DNA from 3 places in the Solibacillus sp. FSL K6-1554 genome. Region 1 is predicted to be linked to each of the others. Evidence: riboswitches for the same ligand, from Rfam matches in the RefSeq annotation. Region 1 holds a riboswitch; each other region holds the start of a gene.

What was found. Region 1 has a riboswitch for cobalamin ahead of MHB58_RS05980 (hypothetical protein). Riboswitches for the same ligand answer to the same signal wherever they lie in the genome.
Region 2: another riboswitch for cobalamin. It lies ahead of MHB58_RS07900 (glutaredoxin family protein); the one in region 1 lies ahead of MHB58_RS05980 (hypothetical protein).
Region 3: another riboswitch for cobalamin. It lies ahead of cobJ (precorrin-3B C(17)-methyltransferase); the one in region 1 lies ahead of MHB58_RS05980 (hypothetical protein).

Annotation. Positions count from the first base shown of each region.
Region 1 is NZ_JBBOSS010000001.1:1,251,765-1,259,161, reverse strand. Features, by position in the region: gene MHB58_RS06015 (hypothetical protein) at 1-103, opposite strand, end outside; gene MHB58_RS06010 (ECF transporter S component) at 100-594, opposite strand; gene MHB58_RS06005 (bifunctional adenosylcobinamide kinase/adenosylcobinamide-phosphate guanylyltransferase) at 581-1,009, opposite strand; gene MHB58_RS06000 (histidine phosphatase family protein) at 952-1,557, opposite strand; gene cobS (adenosylcobinamide-GDP ribazoletransferase) at 1,530-2,303, opposite strand; gene MHB58_RS05990 (bifunctional adenosylcobinamide kinase/adenosylcobinamide-phosphate guanylyltransferase) at 2,316-2,858, opposite strand; gene MHB58_RS05985 (ABC transporter substrate-binding protein) at 3,057-4,010, opposite strand; gene MHB58_RS05980 (hypothetical protein) at 4,000-4,557, opposite strand; cobalamin riboswitch at 4,718-4,899, opposite strand; gene MHB58_RS05975 (Fur family transcriptional regulator) at 4,951-5,361, opposite strand; gene MHB58_RS05970 (metal ABC transporter permease) at 5,358-6,224, opposite strand; gene MHB58_RS05965 (metal ABC transporter ATP-binding protein) at 6,240-6,986, opposite strand; gene MHB58_RS05960 (hypothetical protein) at 7,283-7,397, shown strand, end outside.
Region 2 is NZ_JBBOSS010000001.1:1,634,954-1,642,350, forward strand. Features, by position in the region: gene nrdF (class 1b ribonucleoside-diphosphate reductase subunit beta) at 1-540, opposite strand, end outside; gene nrdE (class 1b ribonucleoside-diphosphate reductase subunit alpha) at 528-2,621, opposite strand; gene MHB58_RS07895 (ribonucleotide reductase stimulatory protein) at 2,618-2,944, opposite strand; gene MHB58_RS07900 (glutaredoxin family protein) at 2,983-3,207, opposite strand; cobalamin riboswitch at 3,365-3,547, opposite strand; gene dut (dUTP diphosphatase) at 3,719-4,156, shown strand; gene MHB58_RS07910 (hypothetical protein) at 4,192-4,506, opposite strand; gene MHB58_RS07915 (hypothetical protein) at 4,508-4,933, opposite strand; gene MHB58_RS07920 (alpha/beta hydrolase fold domain-containing protein) at 5,173-6,060, shown strand; gene MHB58_RS07925 (3-hydroxybutyrate dehydrogenase) at 6,439-7,206, opposite strand; gene MHB58_RS07930 (GntP family permease) at 7,322-7,397, opposite strand, start outside.
Region 3 is NZ_JBBOSS010000001.1:1,609,401-1,616,797, forward strand. Features, by position in the region: gene MHB58_RS07745 (class I SAM-dependent methyltransferase) at 1-3, shown strand, start outside; gene MHB58_RS07750 (GNAT family N-acetyltransferase) at 16-819, shown strand; gene MHB58_RS07755 (acyl-CoA thioesterase) at 834-1,238, shown strand; gene MHB58_RS07760 (DUF2785 domain-containing protein) at 1,242-2,045, shown strand; gene MHB58_RS07765 (S16 family serine protease) at 2,061-2,948, shown strand; cobalamin riboswitch at 3,116-3,302, shown strand; gene cobJ (precorrin-3B C(17)-methyltransferase) at 3,529-5,190, shown strand; gene cobK (precorrin-6A reductase) at 5,199-5,957, shown strand; gene MHB58_RS07780 (precorrin-8X methylmutase) at 5,960-6,634, shown strand; gene MHB58_RS07785 (cobalt-precorrin-5B (C(1))-methyltransferase) at 6,609-7,397, shown strand, end outside.

The sequences.
Region 1 (7,397 bases):
TCACTTCATTGGGTACCTGTACAATATCATGCTCTTTTGTGCCGATACAACCCGAATTATCAATCGAAACGACTAACCCGTTCACTTCTATCGAGTTTCTCATACATTAACCCCTACCCGCTGTACGACTGTTTTCAATACAGGCATGACAAGTATTGCGATCAGGCAGTTTACAGCTGTCGCAATTGTTAATGAGGCAATCGAGCCGATGTAAAATGCCGGAGAAATAAGAAAATAAAATGGAATCGGTGCAATAATACCATTTGCGATAATGACAAATATCCATTTTAAAATTTGAAGGCCTTTTTGATGCATAGCTGCAAAGACCGCAACAATCACAAACATTTCCGCCGCAATTAAAAGATGTAAAATGCCTAGCGGGAAACCGGATGTGAATCCTGTCGCGACATGCCCGAGTGCTCCTGCCGCGCCTGCAAAAACTGGCGGTAGAAAGATTGCACTAATTAAAGCAGGAGCAGAATCGAGTGCAGCTGTTGCCACGACCCCTACCGGCACTTTAATAAAACTGCCAATCACACAAATAGCCGCAATTAATGCTGTTAAAATAATTAAACGTAATTTAGTTTTGTTCATGAGAATCTCCTTTTAAAATTTGTGGTATGCCGTACCATACACGAATGACCGTCTGTGCTTCATTGCAAAGCTTCTGGTATAGCCTACCGCAAGTGTCTCTTAATTGCCGTGCTTCTTTTTCAAGCGGGACAACACCGCGGCTCGTATCTGTACAAATACAGATCAGTTCTGCCTGTTCAGCAATTTGCATAATCTGTCCGAAAATTTGCTGTGCCACCTTTTCTTCGGATTCATGAAGATACGGTAAAATCATCTGTTCAAAATTGCTTATTATGTAACGCTCGTTTTCTTTTATTTCTTCCGGTTGTGGTAAGTATCCTTCATAAATAATCAGTTCTTTTTCCGGTAACTGCGCGATCACTTTTTCTGCATATTTTCGTTTACCGTTATGTGCGCCTCCGAGTATAACGTACATCTCGCACCTCCTATGAGTTCCTCTATCGTATTCCAGCCAAGTGTGTAAATCGTTCGATGATTGGCCACTGTTTGCTGAAAGGATTGCGCTTTCCCCCCGTAAACGGCAAGTAATAAACGAATCACTCCTCCGTGTACGATCAGCGTATATTCTTTCTTTTCATTTACAATTTCACGAAAGCCTTTCAATACACGCTGCTTGAACTGGAAAAAGGTTTCCCCGTTTGGGATCGGATGATTAGTCGGGTCATCAATCCAAGCCCGGTATATTCCTTTATGCTGCAATTGTTCATATGTACACATTTCAAAGTCCCCAAAATGCAGCTCACGCAAATTTCGGGTAGCGATAAATTCGGCATTCGGAAAATAACATTGTGAAGTTTCACGGCATCTCCGTAAATCGCTCCCATAAACGATACCTGGCTGTAGATCGATCTTGGCTTCCACTTTTTTCAGGATCGGTTCATCTGTCCAGCCAATATATTTCCGTTCTGTATTTGCTTTCGTTTTTTCGTGCCTGATTAAATGCACAGTAATATCGTGAGCCATAGGACAACCTCCAATCCTTCACCGAGCGCACCGAGCAAATCGCCTGTAACACCGCCGAAATGTTTCCTTGACCAATTCCGGTAAAAAACAACGGCTACCAGCATCACGACAACTAAAATAAATAAGCTGAATGCACCAATGTAAAACCAGCTTACAAATGCTAGAATACTTTGAAAAACGATTAAAAAAACAAGCTTATTTCGAATGACAATCCCTTTAAAATAAGCAGCGAGTCCCTTTTCTTTTGCCGGCTGCATCGTTACAAAATAGAGCAGCATCCCCATTCGCGCTATAAAAGGAATAAAGATTAAATAGGGCACAATCGCCAATTGCCCATACGTCAACATTTCATAAATAACGCCGATTTTTAATACAAGTAAACCAAAAACACTAAGTACCCCAAATGCGCCTGTTCGCGGATCATCTAATATCTCCAGCCGTTTCTCCTTTTCTCCATAGGAAAAGAACGCATCGCTCATATCGATCCAGCCGTCTAAATGCAGTCCACCTGTCAGAACGATTAATCCGATCACAATCAAAATCGCCAACAGCAACTCTGTAACCTCACTATAGCGAGATAGTATAAATACACCACTACTAATGATGGACCCGATAAGTAAACCGACAATCGGTAAAAATCCATACATCCATGTAACAGACTTGGCATTCATATCCAGCTGTTTTTTTATCGGCACTGCCGAAAAAAATTGCCAAGCTAACAAAAAACCGCTCAAACTATTTTTCAACTTGGTTCCTCCTTACTTCCAACGCTGTACAAGCTGAAATTGTACTTCATATGCTTCATCACTATTTTGGACAATCCATTGATGAAGCTCACCTAATAATTTGCGATACAAATTTACCTCATCATACTGTGATGGCAGTTCATCCAGCACTTCATTTGATACAACTATTATTGTAGCACCTTGCTTCCGCCATGTTAGCAATTGCTTTTGCAGTGATTCGATACAATTATCGATGTACTCGCTATTTTCATTTTTTTGTTCATATGTATACAGTACATTCGAAAGCCATGTTGTCACACATTCAAAAAGCACAACATCATTATTTGAAAGCTGCTCGATCGTAACAGGAATCTGTGCTTGCATTTCCACTGTGTTCCAATGGGCGTTCTGATTTTCGCGGTCTTGCTGATGGCGGATAATTCGTTTTTCCATTTCCTCATCAAAGGATACACCTGTCGCGACATAGTAGAGCGTCTTTTCTTCACCTAACTGCCTAGCAAATTTTTCTGCAAAAGCACTTTTGCCGCTGCGCACACCACCGGTTATAAAAATCAATCGTATCCCCCCTTATATTTATCAATTACGCCGAGGCGTAATTGCGTCCGTATTCGGCTTTGCGCTGAAGCGCAAAGAATTCATCGCCGAAGTCGTGACATCCGCCGGAAGCCAATTAATTTCATTCAGCGATATCCGCTGAATGAAGTTAATTGAAAAAGACATGCCTAAACTTAGGCATGTCCTTCTATTCTATACTTATTTAAATAGTTCCGGGTATACTGATTGTGCCATAATTTCAACGGCTTCACCAATACGCGGTCCAGGACGGGACATAATATCTCCATCGACCAGATAAACTGCCTTTTCTGAAACTGCCTGTATTTTATCCCAACCTGTGCGTCCTAGAATCTCGTCAACTGCATTTTCCATATAGGTTGCCGGTGTAATAATAATTTCAGGATTACGAGTAATGACATCTTCTTCCGTCACACTAATCCAGCTCGTCTGATCAGCAAAAATATTTTCAACATTGGCGTGATCCATTATTTCCTGCTGGAACGTACTGCTGCCGGTAGTCCAAAGATCCGGAGCTGGCGAAACTTCATAATATGCTTTTTTCTTCGTATCAATTGTCGCTGTTTTTTCTTGTACTGTTTTGATTTGTGCTTTAATGTCGGCTACAATTTCTTCGCCTTTTTCTTTTACATCCATTACTTCGGACAGTTGGATAATATCCGTATAAACATCATCAAATGTCGCAGCCGAAGCAATTACAAATACTTTCAAACCTGCATCTTCCAATTGGGCAATTTGTGCTTCCTCCCCAATTGTATAGGCAACTACGACATCCGGATCCAATTCCAGAATTCGCTCTGCATCGATGACAGTAGAAGTCGACACACGTTCAATTTTTTGTGCGGCTTCCGGATATGTATCATATTCTGTTGCCCCGATAATTTGTTCACCGACACCCAGCTCAAACAAAATTTCTGTATTGCTAGGCTGCAGGGAAATAATCGTTTCCGGTACTTCATCGAATGTTACTTCAACACCACGATCATCAACAACTGTATACGGTACACCTTCACTTTTCGAACCGGCCTGCTCTTCTTTTTTCACATCATTTTCAGACTTTTCATCATTTGATCCGCATGCTGCTAATAAGAATGTTGCCGCTAAAGCAACGATCCATTTGTTCTTAAATTTCATTTGTTGTAACCCCTTTTTTCTTTTTCGTCGGATAAGATTTTGAGATAAATGGAATTTCCTCTTGTTGATGCTGCTGATTCATATAGACCGCCATGACAAAAAACACATTGGCAAGCAGCCCGAGAAAATCAAACAAAATTTCATCCACTTCTCTTTCCTCGCTCACTTTATGTAATGCCCTGTAAGACTTTTTCGCCTCACTGCGGCAAATATGCAGTCTTGCTGCACTTTCGATTCCTTGTGGCAGTACAAACTGCTGAATCGCTTCTCCAACTTCACTTACATAAAAATCGTATCGATCGCTTAGCCATTGCAAATCCTCAAATGTAATGGCTAATTTACCTCTTACCGAACCATTGACATGATAAGCTAACGGTTGGATTCTCCTCAAATCTTCCAAAACGAGCTGACCGGAAGCATCATCAACTAACGTCGGAAAGACTGTACCGATTCGCGTTGTTAAAGAATCGGTGCGGATTTCATAGTCGACGCAGCATGATTTTTCCCTCATAAACGGATAACAGGAAAAACGGATATCCTTTTTCATAAAATTCTCCTCACTTCAAGTAGTGCCTCACGAAATTACGAGTGTACGAAAAAAAGCCACCCAAGAAAATGGATGGCTTCAAAAATCAAAAAAGAGTGCTGCAAAAGGATGCTCATTCGATCAGTGACTGCCGTACATTCTCTTTAATTCCGAAGAGGGATGTTACGATAAGAAAAAGATTGGTCTCCTGGCTCTGCGTTTCACTTTACTCATAAGTACCTTCCCGCTATATTAGCAGTGGTCTCACACTTATTTTCATCAACGCTTACAGTTACGGAAATAGCTTCGGATTTACACCGAATTCCCATTTATGCATAATGCATCTTTTTCCTGCAAATTTATTCAATTTGTCTTAATCACTTTAGCATATTAACAGAAATATGCAATGGAAATTTACAAACAATCCGGACATTTGCCATAAATCTCAAATTTGTGTGCTTCTACAGCATAACCCGGCAGCTTTTCACCGAGCATTTCCATCGGGCAAACAGACAGTTCCTTTACATTCCCGCAATCACGGCAAATAAAATGGTGGTGATGATGATCCGACTCACAATGCATACGGAAGTTACGCTCACCGTTTAATTCTGTTTCTTCTAGAATATCAAGCTCCACGAAAGTAGCGAGGTTACGGTAAATTGTATCGAAACTCATCCCAGGGAAATCTTTTTTCAATACTGATAACAAATCACGGGCAGTCAAATATTTGTCTGTAGCTGCAAACATACCCAAAATCAACTCTCGTTTATCCGTCTTTTTATAGCCATTATCCTTTAATATTTCCCACGCGCGCGCTGCATTCACAGTATCTCTTCCCCTTCCGATTTAATTGTGAATTTCAAAACAAGCTTTTTGATTAAAATTACTAATAGCAAGATCAAAATAGATGTGACAACAATTGTTCCACCCGGTGCCAAGTTCAGGTAAAATGCAGAAATGAGTCCGATTACTACTGCCAGCTCTCCAAATACAATCGCTAAAATAATCGCCTCTTTAAAACCGCGAGCTAAACGCATCGCTGCAGCTACCGGCAATGTCATTAAGCTTGAAACAAGCAAAATCCCGACAATACGCATACTTGCTGCGATAACGAGTGCGACAACGATCATGAACAATAAATGAATCCATTTCGCAGGTAAACCGCTCGCTTTCGCATATTCCTCATCGAATGACAATACGAAAAGCTCTTTAAAAAATAAAACTAAAAATAATACAACTACGACTGCAATTGCCAGCACAACATATAGATCCTGACGTGATACAGCCGATACAGAGCCAAATAAATAGCTCATTAAATCGGTATTAAATCCGCTTGCAAGTGATATTAAAATGGCACTCACACCGATTCCGCCCGACATAATAATTGGTATCGCAAGTTCTTCATAATGTTTATATAGTCGGCGTAATCGTTCAATTAAGATCGAACCACTTACAGATGCGATAATCCCTAAATAAATCGGGTTCAGCAAAGCCAGCGCTGCAAACGATTGGCTCAAGTACAGGCTCCCGGCAATCCCCGCCAGTGTTACATGCGACAGTGCATCCGCAATTAGCGATAAACGTCTTACTACGATAAATACACCAAGCAATGGTGCAATTACTCCAATAACAAGCCCTGAGAAAAAGGCATTTTGCAAAAATTCATAGTTTAATATTGCTTCTATCATAACGGCCTGCTCCTCTTAGTGAATCTTTCGAACAGAGTGGCCGTTCCAGCTAGCAATCTGTTCTTCCGAAATCGTATCAAAATCATTTTTGTACCCGTGGAAATGAATCGACTGATTTAAGCACGCTACATGACTGACACGATCCGAAACCGTGTCCACATCATGTGTAACTAAAATCATCGTCATATTGTGATGCTTATTTAAATGTGCGAGCATATCATAGAATGCCTGCACATTTTCTCGGTCAATTCCGACTGTCGGTTCATCCAAAATAAGAAGCTTCGGATCGGATACTAAAGCACGTGCAATGAACACACGCTGCTGCTGCCCGCCGGAAAGCTGTCCAATATTCCGTTTTAGAAATTTATCCATGCCGACATCTTTTAAAGCACTTTTCACTAAAATATCCGCATCTTTTGGATAGCGTTTAAACAGCCCTACCTTTTGCGATAAACCACTCTTCACGACTTCTTCGACCGTTGCAGGAAACCCCGAGTTAAAGGCATTGGATTTTTGAGAAACATAGCCAATCCATTCGCGGTGTTTAAAATGGCTTGCTTGTTCGCCAAATAATTTAATTTCCCCTGACATAGGCTTTAACAGTCCTAAAATCAATTTCAAAAGTGTCGATTTACCGGAGCCGTTTTGCCCAATTAATGCTAAAAAATCGCCTTCATTGACACGTAGTGAAATATTTTTCAATGCTTGTGTGTATTCATATTGAAAGGAAACATCCTTCAATTCTATCAATGGTTTTTTCATTTCGTTCGCTTCTTTCTAATTCAAAATCATTACGATTTACATCAAGTTAGTATAATGCAGTTTTTTGTTTATGTAAAGGGATTAAGGTTGAACTTCAATCAGTGGGGATTTTTTTCATCCCCCACTGAAAGTTAGTTTAACCAATCGGGCTTTTACGGGTAGTTGACCTCCCACCTATCCTTTTCGATCTGATTAGGTTTAGAGGCGGGAGTCTTGGCTCTGCCGCTACGCTTTCGAGGCAGATAAATTATTACCCGTTAATGCGGGATAAACTTGAAAGGATGAAGATAATTCAAATGCTACAATGGCTTGATAACTTAAAAGGAATGAATGACAGGCAACTGCAGGATTTCGCCAAACAGCAGGGACTTGAATTGAGCATAGAAGAAGTTCAGAAGCTGCAAAAAATTC
Region 2 (7,397 bases), 380 kb from region 1:
ACCTTGTCCTCCTAAATAAAGAGGATAGAAGAAGCCGGAATAGAATAAGAAGCTTTCCAGCATAACTGAAGCGAACATTGCTTTCCATAAGCTTTCCGGGTCATCTTCTTTTATAGCGGTGTATACTTCGCCAATGCGGTTTGCTTTATATTGAAGAAACTCATTTTTTTGCACCCATTCGAAAACTTCGTCGATTTCAGTGTTTGTACATAGTGTTGTAAAAATATATGAATAAGACTTTGCATGGATTGCTTCAAAAGATCCGAATACGGTTAACACCGCTTTCTCTTGGAAATCAGGTGTGTACTTGGCAATTTCATTCATGCCAATGTTCGTTTGTACCGTATCAAGCAAAGTCAGGCCGCCGAACACTTTTTTGTATGTATCCTGGTGCTCGAATTCCTTCCATTGTTTGACGTCTTTACTGACTGCAATTTCTTCGGGGAACCATATTTGTTTCCATTGCTGGTCCCAAAAAATACGAGCGAGTTCACTCGTCGGGGTATTCCAGTTGACCGCTTTATACGTTAAATTTGACATGCGACACACTCCTCAATTGTAAGTAAACGCTGGCGTACGTAATAAACGGTTTTAATGCCTTTCGTCCACGCATAAATATAAGCTTTTGCCAATTGTTCTGTGTTCCACTGGTCCGTCACGTATAGTGTCATGGAAATCCCCTGGTCGACATGCTTTTGCGCGGCTGCGTAAAGGTCGATCAGTTCATACGGGTTTACTTCATAGGCTTCGGTATAAAGTTCCTGGTTATCATTCGTTAAAAATGGCATCGGATAAATTGTTCGACTGTCCGCATAATCACGAACTTCCACGCGTTCTGTAACAGGGGAGATGGAAGCCGTACAGCTGCGGATGTAGGAAATAGAGCCAGTTGGAGCAATCGCAAGTCTGTATGAGTGGAACAAACCATGCTTCAGTACGTCAGACTTTAGCTGTTCCCACATATTCCGAGTAATAATCGGTGTACCCCCAAGTGCTTTAATCACTTCAGGTGTAAGTTCTTTTTCTTCTTTATTTACGTAAGATTCAAAATAAACCCCGCTCGCATAATCACTTTCCTCAAATCGATAAAACGTTTCGTTCTTTTGCTTCGCGATTTCCATTGATGCTTTTAACGAGTGATAGTTCAGTGATTCCATAAACGCATCGATAAATTCGATCGACTCTTTGGAACCATAACGGATTCCGCTTTGTACAAGGTGCCCATGCAAGTTCATAACACCCAATCCGACAGAGTGCATCACTTTGTTGGCTTTGGACACAGAAGGAACGTTGACGATATCGGTCATCGTAGAAACATTCGTTAAAAGACGCATTGCCGTATCGACAAGCTGTCCGAAATCCTGAACTTTCGTTGCTTCGTGAATGTCGATCGATCCTAAATTGCAAGAAACATCGAGGCCGTATTCATTCGGCTCGTTTTGATCGGTAACAACGCTTGTTTGTTGATACTGAAGAATTTCGGTGCATAGATTCGACATCTTCACACGCCCGATTTCCTTTAATGGGTGGGTGTTATTGACATTATCATCGAATATTTCGAACGGGTAACCCGATTCAAATTGCGCCTTTTTAATTTCCGTATACAATTTACGGGCGTTTAAACGTTTCAGTTTACGGATGTTTGGATTATCCAAAAATTCGTAGTACATTTCCGTAATCGAAATTTCCGACATGCGTTTGCCGTATTCTTTGAAAATATCATAAGAACTAAACAATACGATATCTTTATCGCGGCGCATTAATTCAAAGAAAATATCGGGAAGAATAATCCCTGTAGATAACGTAGCAAGTCGGATTTTATCGTCTGCATTTGGTTTTTTAGACGAAATAAATGCCTCGATATCGCCGTGGAAAACATTTAGATAGACCACTCCGGAACCATTTCGTTGACCAAGCTGATTCGAATACGAGAACGAATTTTCCAGCAGTTTCGCAACAGGCATAACCCCGCTCGCACGATTTAAGATCCCTTTAATCGGATCACCCAACGGACGCAGATCGGTCAAGTTTACCCCGACACCGCCGCCTAAGCGGGAAAGTTCAAGACAATAGCCGATATTCTCAGCGATTGAATTCATCGTATCGTCCATCGTCAGTTTAAAACATGAGACTAGCTCACCGCGCGCTTTTTTTCCGCTGTTTAGGGCAGTTGGGGTTGCCGGCTGGTAGGCAGTCATTACCGCTTCGATGGCCTTTTCAGCCAATGCTTCATCGCCTTGTGCTAAATACAGGGCGATAATGACGATTCGGTCTTCATACTTTTCCAGAATTTCTTTTCCGTCCCGGCTTTTCATCGCATAGCTTTCGTAGAACTTCGAAGCACTCATGAATGAAGGAAACCGGAACTTGTAGGAATAGGCTTTTTTGTACATTTGTTTAATAAAGTCCATCGAGTACAATTCCAAAAACTCTTTTTCGTAATAGCCTTCATCGACTAAATAACGCACTTTTTCCTCGATATCGATAAAGTAGCGTAAACGGACATTCACGTCTTCCAGGAAATAGCGGCGTGTTGCTTCTTTGTCTTTCGCCAGATCCAAGTCACCGGTAGCACGGTAACGGTTTAGAATATCGTTATTTAATTTTAAATATTGTTTCATATCGATGCCTCTTTCCAAATGGAGTAGTAGTAATCTGTAATCGCTTCATAATTCGCCGGAGTTCCTCGCATTTCCACTTTTTCGATTAACGGAATTCCGTATTGTGCAGCTAAAAGGTCACCTGCACGGCCGAAAAAAGCATGACCAAAATTACGGTTTCCGCTTACGATAATTCCTTTGCATAGATCAAAGTTCGCAGTCATGAACTGGTCGACGATAGGGGGAACAGAGCCTAATCCATCCGTATACGTAAATAGAAGATACGGTTCATCCATTTTCTCTACTTCCGTCAGATCCTTTGCGGGCAAGCCGAGTTTTTGCACAATGGATCGTACATTACCAGTTCGTGAAGCAAATATGATCATGCGGTCATTTCAGAAATGCGATCGATAATTGACGTCGGCTCTGCGATAAATTCACCGTTGATTTCAAATAACGGCACAGACAAAAAACCTGCATCGAGTACTATTTGTTTTGCGCTCTCATCATGGTCAATATTAATAACCTCGACCTCCAAGTTGGCAGCATTGAGCTCCGATTTTACCCATAGGCATTTTGGACAAATTGTTTTCGTATAAAGTTTCATAATAGAACCCCTCGCTATTTAAATATTACTAGTAATTGTGGTGCACATGTCATGGGGGAACATGCAGAAAAAACAAAAAAAGCTATCCCGGAAAACAGGATAGCTTGAAATGGAAACGAGTAAAAGAGCGCCTCCATTTCCTATTCCCCGAAGAAATGTACGTAGTTTTAACGCGGCAGGTCTCCTGGCTTTGCTTCATCCGTCAGACATACCTTCCCATGCATTGCACAGTGGTCTATTCGTCTTCAGTCAGCATTTACAGTTGCGGGGACAGCGTTGGATTCACACCAAACTTCCCTTTTAAACTACATTTAGTAGTACCGTGATAAAAAAACACAATATATAGTTGAATTGAGTATAAGCTTTAACAACATAAAAGTAAAGAGCCTAAAGAAAGATAACATAAATCCATTAAGAATTCTAGAAAACTCCCTATTGAAAATAAAGAAAAAATATGGTTTTGTTATAACTGAATGTAAATAGATTTTATAAATGAGAAAGTTGGTTGAATATGTCGATTCAATTAAAAATTAAGAAAACCCACCCGAATGCTGTATTGCCGAAACAGGCACGGGAAGGGGATGCAGGGATGGATTTAAGTGCGGTTGAAGAAAAAGTTTTATTGCCTGGTGAATACGCATTAATTAAAACCGGTCTTCAAATCGAACTGCCGGAGGGAACAGAAGCGCAAGTACGCCCACGTAGTGGATTGGCACTCAAACATGGGATTACGGTGTTAAATAGTCCAGGTACGATCGATGCTGGCTATCGCGGTGAAATCGGCGTGATTTTAATCAATCACGGGAAAGAACCTTTTACGATTGAGAAAGGAATGCGCATCGCCCAGCTAGTCATTCAATATGTTCCGCAAGTTTTCATTGATGAAACAGACGAGCTGTCGGTTACGGAGCGCGGTGATAAGGGCTTTGGTTCGAGTGGAGTGAAATAATGAAAAAAAGCCTGCTTTCGGATGAACACAGGCTTTTAATCTTCTTTTTTCCACTTTATGTAATTGTATGACATTTGAAAAACAAATACGATTACGAGCAACAGCGTAACAAATATAAAGTTAGCGGAAAACCTTTCAAAATAATAAATGATCGCTAACGGAAAAATACAAAACGGGATTGAATAAATCGTGCGTAAAAATTTACGGCGATATGATAGGCCATGATAGGCAAACTTAAATCCTTTATCCACTTTCGGCTTTTTCCGGAAATACATAGACAAGACAAGTGTCGTAATTGAAATCACTAATAATATGAATCCGTACTGAATTAAAAAATCTAAATCAACCATATTAGTTTCCTTCCTCTCCTTTTGACTGAATATCGATCTGTGTCACAATTTTTGAAATCGGTAAATACGAAAGTTCACAATTATAACGCCCATCAGGTAGATCTTTGTAAGTACCGGACTTTATGTTATAAAGATTATCTTCAATCTTTACTTCAGTCGTATCAATACTTCTCCCATGACCGTTTACAAAGTTGATTTCACAAATCCCCTCCGCAAATTTCTGATTACCCGCTTGTAGATGATAAAAATCATATCCATAAATACCCGTTACAATCAGCATGAACAGCGTTAGCACACCAAGCATAAACGTATTCATGTTATAGGGGGAGGATTTCTTATTTACGAACTGCCGTATAAAAAAGAAAGCTGCAATGATGAATAATAAAGTGAAAATTATTAGAGCACTGTAAAATCCAATGAGCACCATCATTCCCTCCTTTAGAATTTATTACCTAATTTACGGATAAGTCGGGAAAAAGTTTCAGAATTATATCGCGATTTGTTTTATTGAGATAATAATGTGCTTAAAACAATCGACACTTTTTTCTAATAGGTACTAAGTATGCATAAGGATAAATAGAAACGTTTATCCGTTTAGAAGGTGATCAATCAATTTTAGTCGAATGGATAAGAATCATAGTAGAAAAAATAGGATGGAGGCATTGTATGCGAAGCGTGCAAAGTGTGTTGTTTGAGAAGTTTTTAATACTGCGCGGAACAAAGAAAAAGTTTATGGATTTGCGTCTGCTCGATGATTTTATTGCAATGAAGCATAACGAGAAACCGTATGAACTCGATGCTAAATTCAGAGATCAGCATCAAATAAAGAAAGACGAATTGAATGGCATTCACTATTACACAATTAATGAACAGCAAACACCGGAAAAGGTCATCTACTATTTCCACGGCGGAGCGTATATTAATGATCCACTGATTTTTCATTGGCGTTATTTAGTAAAGCTTGCACAGGAGACAAATTTCACGATTGTTGTGCCAATTTATCCGAAGCTGCCTAAACATACACATAGAGAGTGTTTTGTTGCCATCCATGACTTATATGATCATCTCGTTTTAAAATACGATGCACCGTTTATTTTTATGGGGGATTCTGCTGGAGGCGGGTTGGCAATGGCGTTGGCTCAGGATGTAAAGCGATGTTCGAAAAAGCAGCCGCAGCATATTGTTCTACACTCTGCTTGGCTAGATGTACGAGGGGAAGACCCGCGCTATAAAGAACTTGAAAAACTCGATCCGATGCTTGGAGTGATAGGCGCACAGGAGCTTGGCAGGTTATGGGCGGATGGCTTGGAGTTAACCGACTACAAAATAAGTCCTGTACATGGAGAACTGATAGACATTGGACAAATTACCGCTTTTGTGGGGACGGGTGAACTACTGTTAGTCGATGCAAATATGCTTCTCGATAAAGCAAAAGAACAGGGAGTAGCAATTCAATACTACGAATACCCAAAAATGAACCATGTTTTTCCGGTATTTCCGATTCCGGAAGCAAAAAAAGCAATGAATCAACTGCTTAAGATTATAAAAAATTAGTACGAATTAATAAGGGAGCTTTAACAGTACGGAAACGTATATTATCCGACACATCAAAACAGAGGACAAAGATTAGGAGGCCAAGTTAACAATAGCTGATAAGGTAGGAAGTAAGCAGCTACACAGGTAATTTTAAATATCCCTCCAGCAGTTTTTTGATCGCCTGTTTACAGATGACAAACAGGAAACAGGTGTGTTGAAAGGTAAAAAAATTTCTACACACCTGCATTGCTTAATAAATTTGGCATCCATTTATTAATAAAGCTCTCTACGTAAGACTTAAGGACCCCAACAATGCTAAGTCAGCTTGGATTTCGAAGCACAAGCCATGCTAAAGAATGCGGCCTCTGGGAACAGAGGTGAACATCCTTGAATTAATTATTGCACTGTGTACCCGCCATCTAAAACGATAGCCTGGCCAGTCATTCCTTTTGCTCCCTCGCTTGAGATAAATAGAGACAAATCAGAGATTTCTTTTACATCAAGTAATCTTTTTTGAGGAACGAGTGGGTAAATCACTTCTTCCAATACGTTTTCGAGAGGTATATTGCGTGTTGCTGCTAAGTCTTGCAATTGATTTCGAACAAGTGGTGTATCTACATAGCCTGGACAAATAGCGTTAACCGTTATGCCATCTGATGCAGTTTCAAGTGCCGCAACTTTTGTGAGACCAATAACACCATGTTTGGCAGAATTATAGGCTGCTTTTCCTGCAAATCCAACCAGTCCGTTAATAGAAGCCATATTAATAATACGGCCAAATTTTTGTTTTCTCATATGCGGTAACACATGCTTAGTTAATACAAATGGAGCAGTTAACATTATTTTTATTAACAGTTCGAAACGCTCTGTCGGAAAATCTTCAATCATTGCAACATGTTGCATACCAGCATTGTTTATAAGTATATCGATTCGACCAAACTTCTGTACCGTTTCATTAATTGCAGCTATAATTTCTTCTTCATTTGTTACATCACATTTAAGTCCAATTGCTCGTTCTCCAAGGCTGCTTGCTGCCTCTTTCACTTTTTCTTCATTTATATCTGTTAGCACGACAGTAGCACCTTTTGTATAAAACTCTTTCGCAATCTCAAATCCTATACCTTGTGCTGCACCAGTAATGAATACCACTTTATTTTGTACCACAAAAAAACGCCTCCTAGATGAGGAGCCAAAAGAGCTGGCTCCTTTAAATTTAATTTCCGAAACACGACTTAAAACTCTCGGTATATTAAACAGCCATTTAATAACTTCCGTTCTATTATACTAATCCAAAGAATGTATAAAGTGCGATGATTACGAATACGGCTAACGTTTTAATAATCGTAATCGCAAAA
Region 3 (7,397 bases), 360 kb from region 1:
TAGGAGGCAAATATAATGATTCGAAAGTTAACAAACGAAGACCTTGAAACTACATTGGCACTTGTACATAAAAAGCCGGCAGAAAATTTATTTATCATCGGTGATATTGAAGCGTATGGGATGGAATCGGATATCCAGGATTTATGGGGGCAATTTGAAGGTGATCAGCTAAAAGCGATTTTACTGCGCTATGATCAAAACTATATCCCGTACAGTGAAGGAAATTATGATACCGAGGGATTTGCCAAAATCATTAACAAAAATCGAGGTCGGATAGAAATTTCGGGGCTTCAGCATTTAGTCGCTCCATTAAAGAAATGGATTGACCGCGGTATTCGTCGGGACAGCGAAACGTATTATGCAAAATGTACAGAATTGACCGTTCCCACATCTGATTTGGATTTTTCAAATGTGACGTATTTACAGCCAAGTGAATACGAAGAAAATATTGACATGCTCAGATCGATTCCGGAATTTTCAACGGGTACATTTAGTGTTGAAGGAAGAGAGCGCGCGGAAAAATTTAAAACGGGGCGTACTTATATTATTCGTGACGAACAGGGTGTGATGGTCTCTTCAGCATCAACAACAGCGGAAAATTCTCAGTCCGCGATGATTGTAGGCGTCGGAACGAGACCGGGATACGGGAAAAAAGGATATGCGACACATTGTATGTTAAAACTTTGCCGTGACCTGCTCGCTGAAGGGAAATCAATCTGTCTGTTTTATGATAATCCGGCTGCCGGACGCATTTATAAGCGGATTGGATTTGAGGATATCGGTTTTTGGTCAATGGTTCGTTATGAAGAGAAAAATTAAGGGGGACAAATATTGTGAAAACATTATTGGCAGAACAACCGATTCAGATTAACGCCTATGATATCGATGCGATGGGCATTGTAAGTAATATTGTGTATGTACGCTGGTTTGAGGATTTACGTATGGCATTTTTAAATGAGCATTATCCATTAGCAGAGATGATGGCTGTGCAAATATCCCCGATCTTGATGAAAACAGAGATTGAATATAAAGCCCCTTTAACAATTTTCGATCAACCAGTCGGTCGGTGCTGGATGGTGAAAATCGGGCAATCTAGTTGGGAAATGGAACTGGAAATTACAACGGAAAAGCATATCCATTGCATCGGAAAACAATCAGGATGCTTTTTCAATTTAGAAAAGAAAAGAGTTGCGAAAATTCCTGATCCATTAAAGAAGCTTTTTGAAATGGAGCAATAAAATATGATGAAAGAACAATTAGAAGGAATTGTAAAAAAGTCGATTAATCTGGATTTAATTGATTTTAACGAATTAATCCAGTTCATGCTAAAAAATATTGGAAATACGGATGGCTATTTACGTGATAACTTAATTTATCGGGGATTTTGCGAATTAATTCTGAATGAGCAATTTACTGAAGAACAATTAGTTTTAATATTAAAAACATGTTCGGATGATGAGCACCTTTATTTAAATATTACACAGAGCAATCCTTCTGATGATGTATTTACAAGATCGTTTTCGGCACTCGTTATCACCCTTATTTTAGGGAAAGATCGTGAAAATAGAAGTTTGCCTGAAGAACTTGTTGTTGAGGCTATTCACCGTAGTATTCATTATTTATTTCTTGAGAAGGATTACCGAGGATTCGTCAATACAAAGGGCTGGGCACATGCGGTTGCACATGGAAGTGATTTATTAACAGAAGCAATTAGACATCCGTTGATGAAGGATTCCAAATTATTATGTAGTGCATTACAAAGTTTAAAAAGCTGTCTTCATACTGAATATGCTTTAATCGATGAGGAAGAAGTACGCATGTTACCGGTCATTGATGCATTACTGGATAAGGGACTGACGGATGAGCAATTGTTAACGTGGCTAAAAGGATTGCATTACATAGAAGTAGAGGATTGGCATAAGAAATACCGGTATGAATGGAATGTGAAAAAATTTGAGGCAGCATTATTAAGACATTTATTAAAATCAACCAAATGTACAAAAACAGCCGATTGGATTATTTTTGGAAATCCAACTTTTGTTTAGTAAGGAGTTGAAAAATTGAGACGTATTTTTTTAATGATACTGCCATTCATTTTATACATAACAGGCTTACTCGCATATTATTTTGATAAGATTAACGGTTATCAATTTATTATTTTTATTATAGTGGGCCTGGGTATTTCAATTTTCGGATTCTTTGTTTACCGGAACCAGAAGAAGTTGAAAGCAGCTTTTTTAGGGATTTTTTATATACTAGCCCTATTAGCTGTCTTTGAAAGCCGACTGATTGATTATGAAAAATATACTTATTTTCTTATGTCATATAACGAGCCTTTTGAAATAGTGGAAGACTCAGGAATCAATGTACTGGCAGTGGAAGTGATTGAGATCCCATATATAACGGACTTGAACTACTTAATTCATACTATGGAATCTTCAACTTATAAAAAAGTTTTGGATTCGGAAGTTGTCACGAATAAAATCCGGTACCGTTCGAAAAACGAAGAATTACTAAGTTATGTACGTCCTATGGAGAAACATTTTGAGACGATGAAGGAAAATGTCCTTGCTTATTTACCAGAAAACGCTTTTGCTATTAATCAATTTTTAGAAAGAGAAGATATAGAAGGTGACAGTGCAGGACTTGCCACTGTATTAAGCGCTCTTATCGAAAATGGTGACGTTAACAATAATCTTCCGATTGCCGTAACAGGAGCGATTGATAGCAAAGGAAATGTGAAGGAGATCGGTTCAATAAAAGCGAAAACTATGATTGCCGAACAAAGCGGTTTTTCTCATATAATTCTACCTGTAGAAAATGAAGAAGAGGCGAAGAGAGTAAAAAAAGATGAGCAGCTTAATATAGAAATTATCGCTGTGGCATCTATAGAAAATGCTGTAACTGATATAAAAAAACTAAATGAAACAGGGTCATTAAATAAATAAAATGAAAAACAGAAAATAAACAACCTTTGTTAATTAGGATAGGGAATTAATGTGCAAAGGACAAAAATAATGAAGGAACAATGCTTTATCTTCACTGAAAAAAACAGATATCATAATAATTGTTCTATCATTTTTTAATAGACTATGTTATTTTTATAATAATTTAATAATTTGCAATTTAAATAAGTGCTTACAGAATTTTGTAAGGTAAAAGGGAAATTAGTGAAAGACTAATGCAGCCCCCGCTACTGTAATAGCTGATGAAATCACAATGAATCACTGTCGTAAAGATGGGAAGAAGTGAAAGTAAAAGGAAGCTTAAGCCAGGAAACCTGCTTATTTAAACGATACTTACTTTTCGGAGGGAGAAGTATAGGCGAAACAAGTAATTGTTTTTGTGTTTTTCTATACTTTTTTAGTATTAATTTCACATGCCCGTACCTCTTTCTAACGAGAGGTGCGGGCTTTTTTTATTTTAGTGGATAACCAATACTAGTTTTTGATGAAATCCACATAAGAAAAATTATCATCACGTCCTATTTGGTACGAGATGTATTTTACTAATAGGGAGGGTGTTTACATGCAAAAAGGAAAGATCTTTGTTGTAGGGTTCGGACCTGGAGATCGGGAACATATAACAAAACGTGCAGTCGATGCACTACAGCAAAGCGATCACATTATGGGCTACAAAACGTATGTTGAACTGATTGAGCACTTAGTGACGGCGAAAACCATTGTCAGTACGGGAATGACTGAAGAAGTTTCACGTGCGCAAGAAGCTGTAAAACAGGCTGAAGCCGGCCATATAGTTGCTGTTATTTCCAGTGGTGATGCAGGTGTTTACGGAATGGCGGGCCTCGTATATGAAGTATTAATTGAAAAGGGATGGACTGCAAAAGAAGGGATTGAAGTAGAAGTCGTTCCGGGTATATCAGCGATTAACTCCTGTGCAAGTTTACTTGGCGCTCCTGTTATGCATGATTCGTGCACAATTAGTTTAAGTGACCATTTAACACCATGGACGGTCATCGGAAAACGGATTGAGGCAGCGGCAATGGCAGACTTTGTCGTTGCGTTTTACAATCCTAAATCCGGCAGACGGACAAGACAAATTGTGGAAGCGCAACGAATATTGCTTAAGTATCGTTCACCTGATACACCTGTCGGATTAGTAAAAGCTGCCTATCGGGATACGCAGGACATTGTGTTAACAACACTAGAAGAAATGCTCGAACATGATATCGGAATGCTGACAACGGTCGTCGTGGGGAATTCCTCAACATTTTACTACGATAATAAAATCATTACACCGCGTGGTTATCAGCGTAAATATACGTTAGGAGAAGAAAAGCAACTATTAAAACCGCACCAACGTTTGAAAAAAGAAGCGGAACCTTGGGCGTTGGATCAGGAAACGGGTGAAGCAAAGACCGGGTATGAAAAAATTGAAGCTATAGAGAAAAAAATAGTTGAACCAGCAGCAATTAAAACAACCGCATTACAGCTTGCAAATGAAGCATTAGCGCTCGTACATAAAGAAACGTCAGCAGTAAAAGTTGAAGAAAATCCTTTTTTAGTGCAGCAAGAAGTGGAATCCATATTTGAGTTTGCTGTATCACCAGGTGTTGCCAATAAAATGATTACACCTGCACAAATGATTACAATGGCAGAGGTTGTAGGAGAACGGGGTACGATGGAGTATACGCCTGATCACCGTCTCTTATTGAAGGTACCAACTGATTCACCTCAAAGAATCGTAGAAACGGTAGAAAAAACGGGTTTACTTGTTCAACCTGTCGGCGACGTAGTAATCGTCAAGGCGTGTGATTTCTGTTACGGCGAAAAAGCCGAATCCATTCCATATGCTGAAGAGATTATGGAAACACTTGGTGGCATTAAAATGCCGAAAGAACTACATGTCGGTTTTAACGGTTGCGGAATGGCATGTTATCGCGCGGTTTTTGATGATATCGGCATTGTTTACCGCAAGAAAAAGTTTGATTTGTTTATCGGTTCCAAACCAGTTGGACGAACAGCACATGCAGCACAACCTGTCCTTGAAGGGATCGATCCCGAAAAATTGATTCCTTTACTAACAGAAATCGTTGCGGACTATAAAGAAAATGGACATCCGAATGAACGTTTTTTCAAATATTTTAAACGTGTAAAAAAAATCCTGAATTTCAATTATGTTGATATGTCATGCAAAATTAAAGTGGAAGAGGCCCCTTGTGGAGATTAGGTGAAATGATGATTTTATTTTTAGCTGGAACAAGTGATGCAAGAGAGCTGGCGGTTCAATTAATGCAAGCGGGACAAGAATTGGTGGCGACTGTCGTGACGGAATCTGCTGCAGCGAGTCTACAGGAAGCGAATGTTCCGTACCATGTCGGTCGTTTAACAGAACAGCAAATGAAGGAACTAATTGAAGAACGGCGGGTAACAACGGTTATCGATGCCAGTCATCCATATGCGGAAGAGGCTTCCAAAACAGCGATGGCCGCTGCAAATTTAACGGGTATTCCTTATATTCGATATGAACGTCCGCAGCAAAGTTATGTACATCCGCTTGTTACGGAAGTGGAAACGTATACAGAAGCGGCAATTGCTGCATCCGCACATTCAGGAACAATTATGCTGACGACAGGCAGTAAAACGCTTGCCGTTTTTACGGAACAATTATTACATAACGAAAATATTCGTCTTGTCTGCCGGATGCTGCCAAATAAAGAGAATATGGAGAAATGCCATGACCTTGGGGTGAAGCAGCGTGATATTATCGCAATCCAAGGCCCGTTTTCAAAAGAACTGAATAAAGCGCTTTACGAACAATTCAGCACAACACTTATTATTACAAAGGAAAGCGGGAAAGTCGGTTCAGTAGACGAAAAGATGGATGCGGCTCTTGAAATTGGTATTCCAGTCATCTTAATTAAAAGACCAAAAATACAATATGAAAACTTATGCACTTCATTCGAGAAAGTGTTTGAAAAATTAGGAGGCAAATAATAATGGCAAATATGAATTTTAATACAGACTTCGTACCACTAACAGTAGACCCGGACAAAATTTATGATTACAGTTTTGCGATCATTAAAGAAGAAATGGGCGAACATTCTTTTACAGACGAACAATGGCTTGTCGTTCGCCGCGTTATCCATGCTTCTGCAGACTTCGAATTGGGACGCAGCATGATTTTTACGGATGATGCGATTGAAGCGGGCATTCAGTCCATCTTAGCAGGACGTCATGTTGTAGCTGATGTTCAGATGATTGAAAGTGGTTCAGGGCGCAAACGATTCCAAAAACATGGCGGGGATTTACATTGTTATATCGCAGATGAAGATGTATCGATCGAAGCAAAAAAACTTGGAACAACTCGTGCGATTATTTCGATGCAAAAGGCGACTCAACTACAAGAAGGCGGGATTTATGCAATTGGGAATGCCCCGACAGCTTTACTTGAATTAATTCGCCTGATTAAAGAAGGTCTTGCAAAGCCGGATTTAATTATCGGGATGCCTGTTGGGTTCGTTTCGGCAGCAGAATCGAAAGCGGAATTAGCGATTTTAGAAGGAATTCCGTTTATTACGAATGTAGGAAGAAAAGGTGGCAGTACTGTAACCGTCGCAGCATTAAATGCCATCTCAATCATGGCAGATGAACGAGCAAAAGAAACGAAATAAAAAAGATCCGTCGGAAATGCGTCACGGCTATACAACGGGAGCTTGTGCAACTGCGATGACAAAGGCTGCCTTGTACGCACTTGTGACCGGAGAAGTTCCTGAACATGTAACAATTCATTTACCTGTAGGAAAAGATGCAACATTTACGGTGGCATCTTTTGCAGTAAAGGACAATGAAGTGATGTGTGAAACGATTAAGGATGCCGGTGATGATCCGGATGCGACACATAAAGCACGCATTCAAAGTACGGTTCGTTTTATAGAGAAAAGCGGTGTTCACTTAGATGGAGGAATCGGTGTTGGTCGTGTAACAAAAGCAGGACTGCCCGTCCCTGTTGGAGAAGCGGCAATTAACCCTGTTCCGAGAAAAATGCTTCATGGTGTCGTCGAAGAAGCGATTCAACTTTTCCAGATTGACAAAGGAATCGAAGTGATTATTTCTGTTCCGGACGGTGAGGAAATTGCGAAAAAGACGTTAAATGCAAGGCTTGGTATACTGGGCGGAATTTCTATATTAGGTACGCGCGGAACAGTCGTGCCCTTTTCAAGTTCAGCATATATGGCAAGTATCGTGCAGGCAATCAGTGTTGCAAAAGAAGCAGGCTGTGATCATCTTGTCATTACAACCGGCGGACGCAGTGAAAAATATGCAATGAAGCAATATCCGCATTTACCGGAAGAAGCATTTATAGAGATGGGGGATTTCGTCGGTTTTACGTTAAAGCATATCGCCCGTAAAGAGATTCCCCAAGTATCGCTTGTC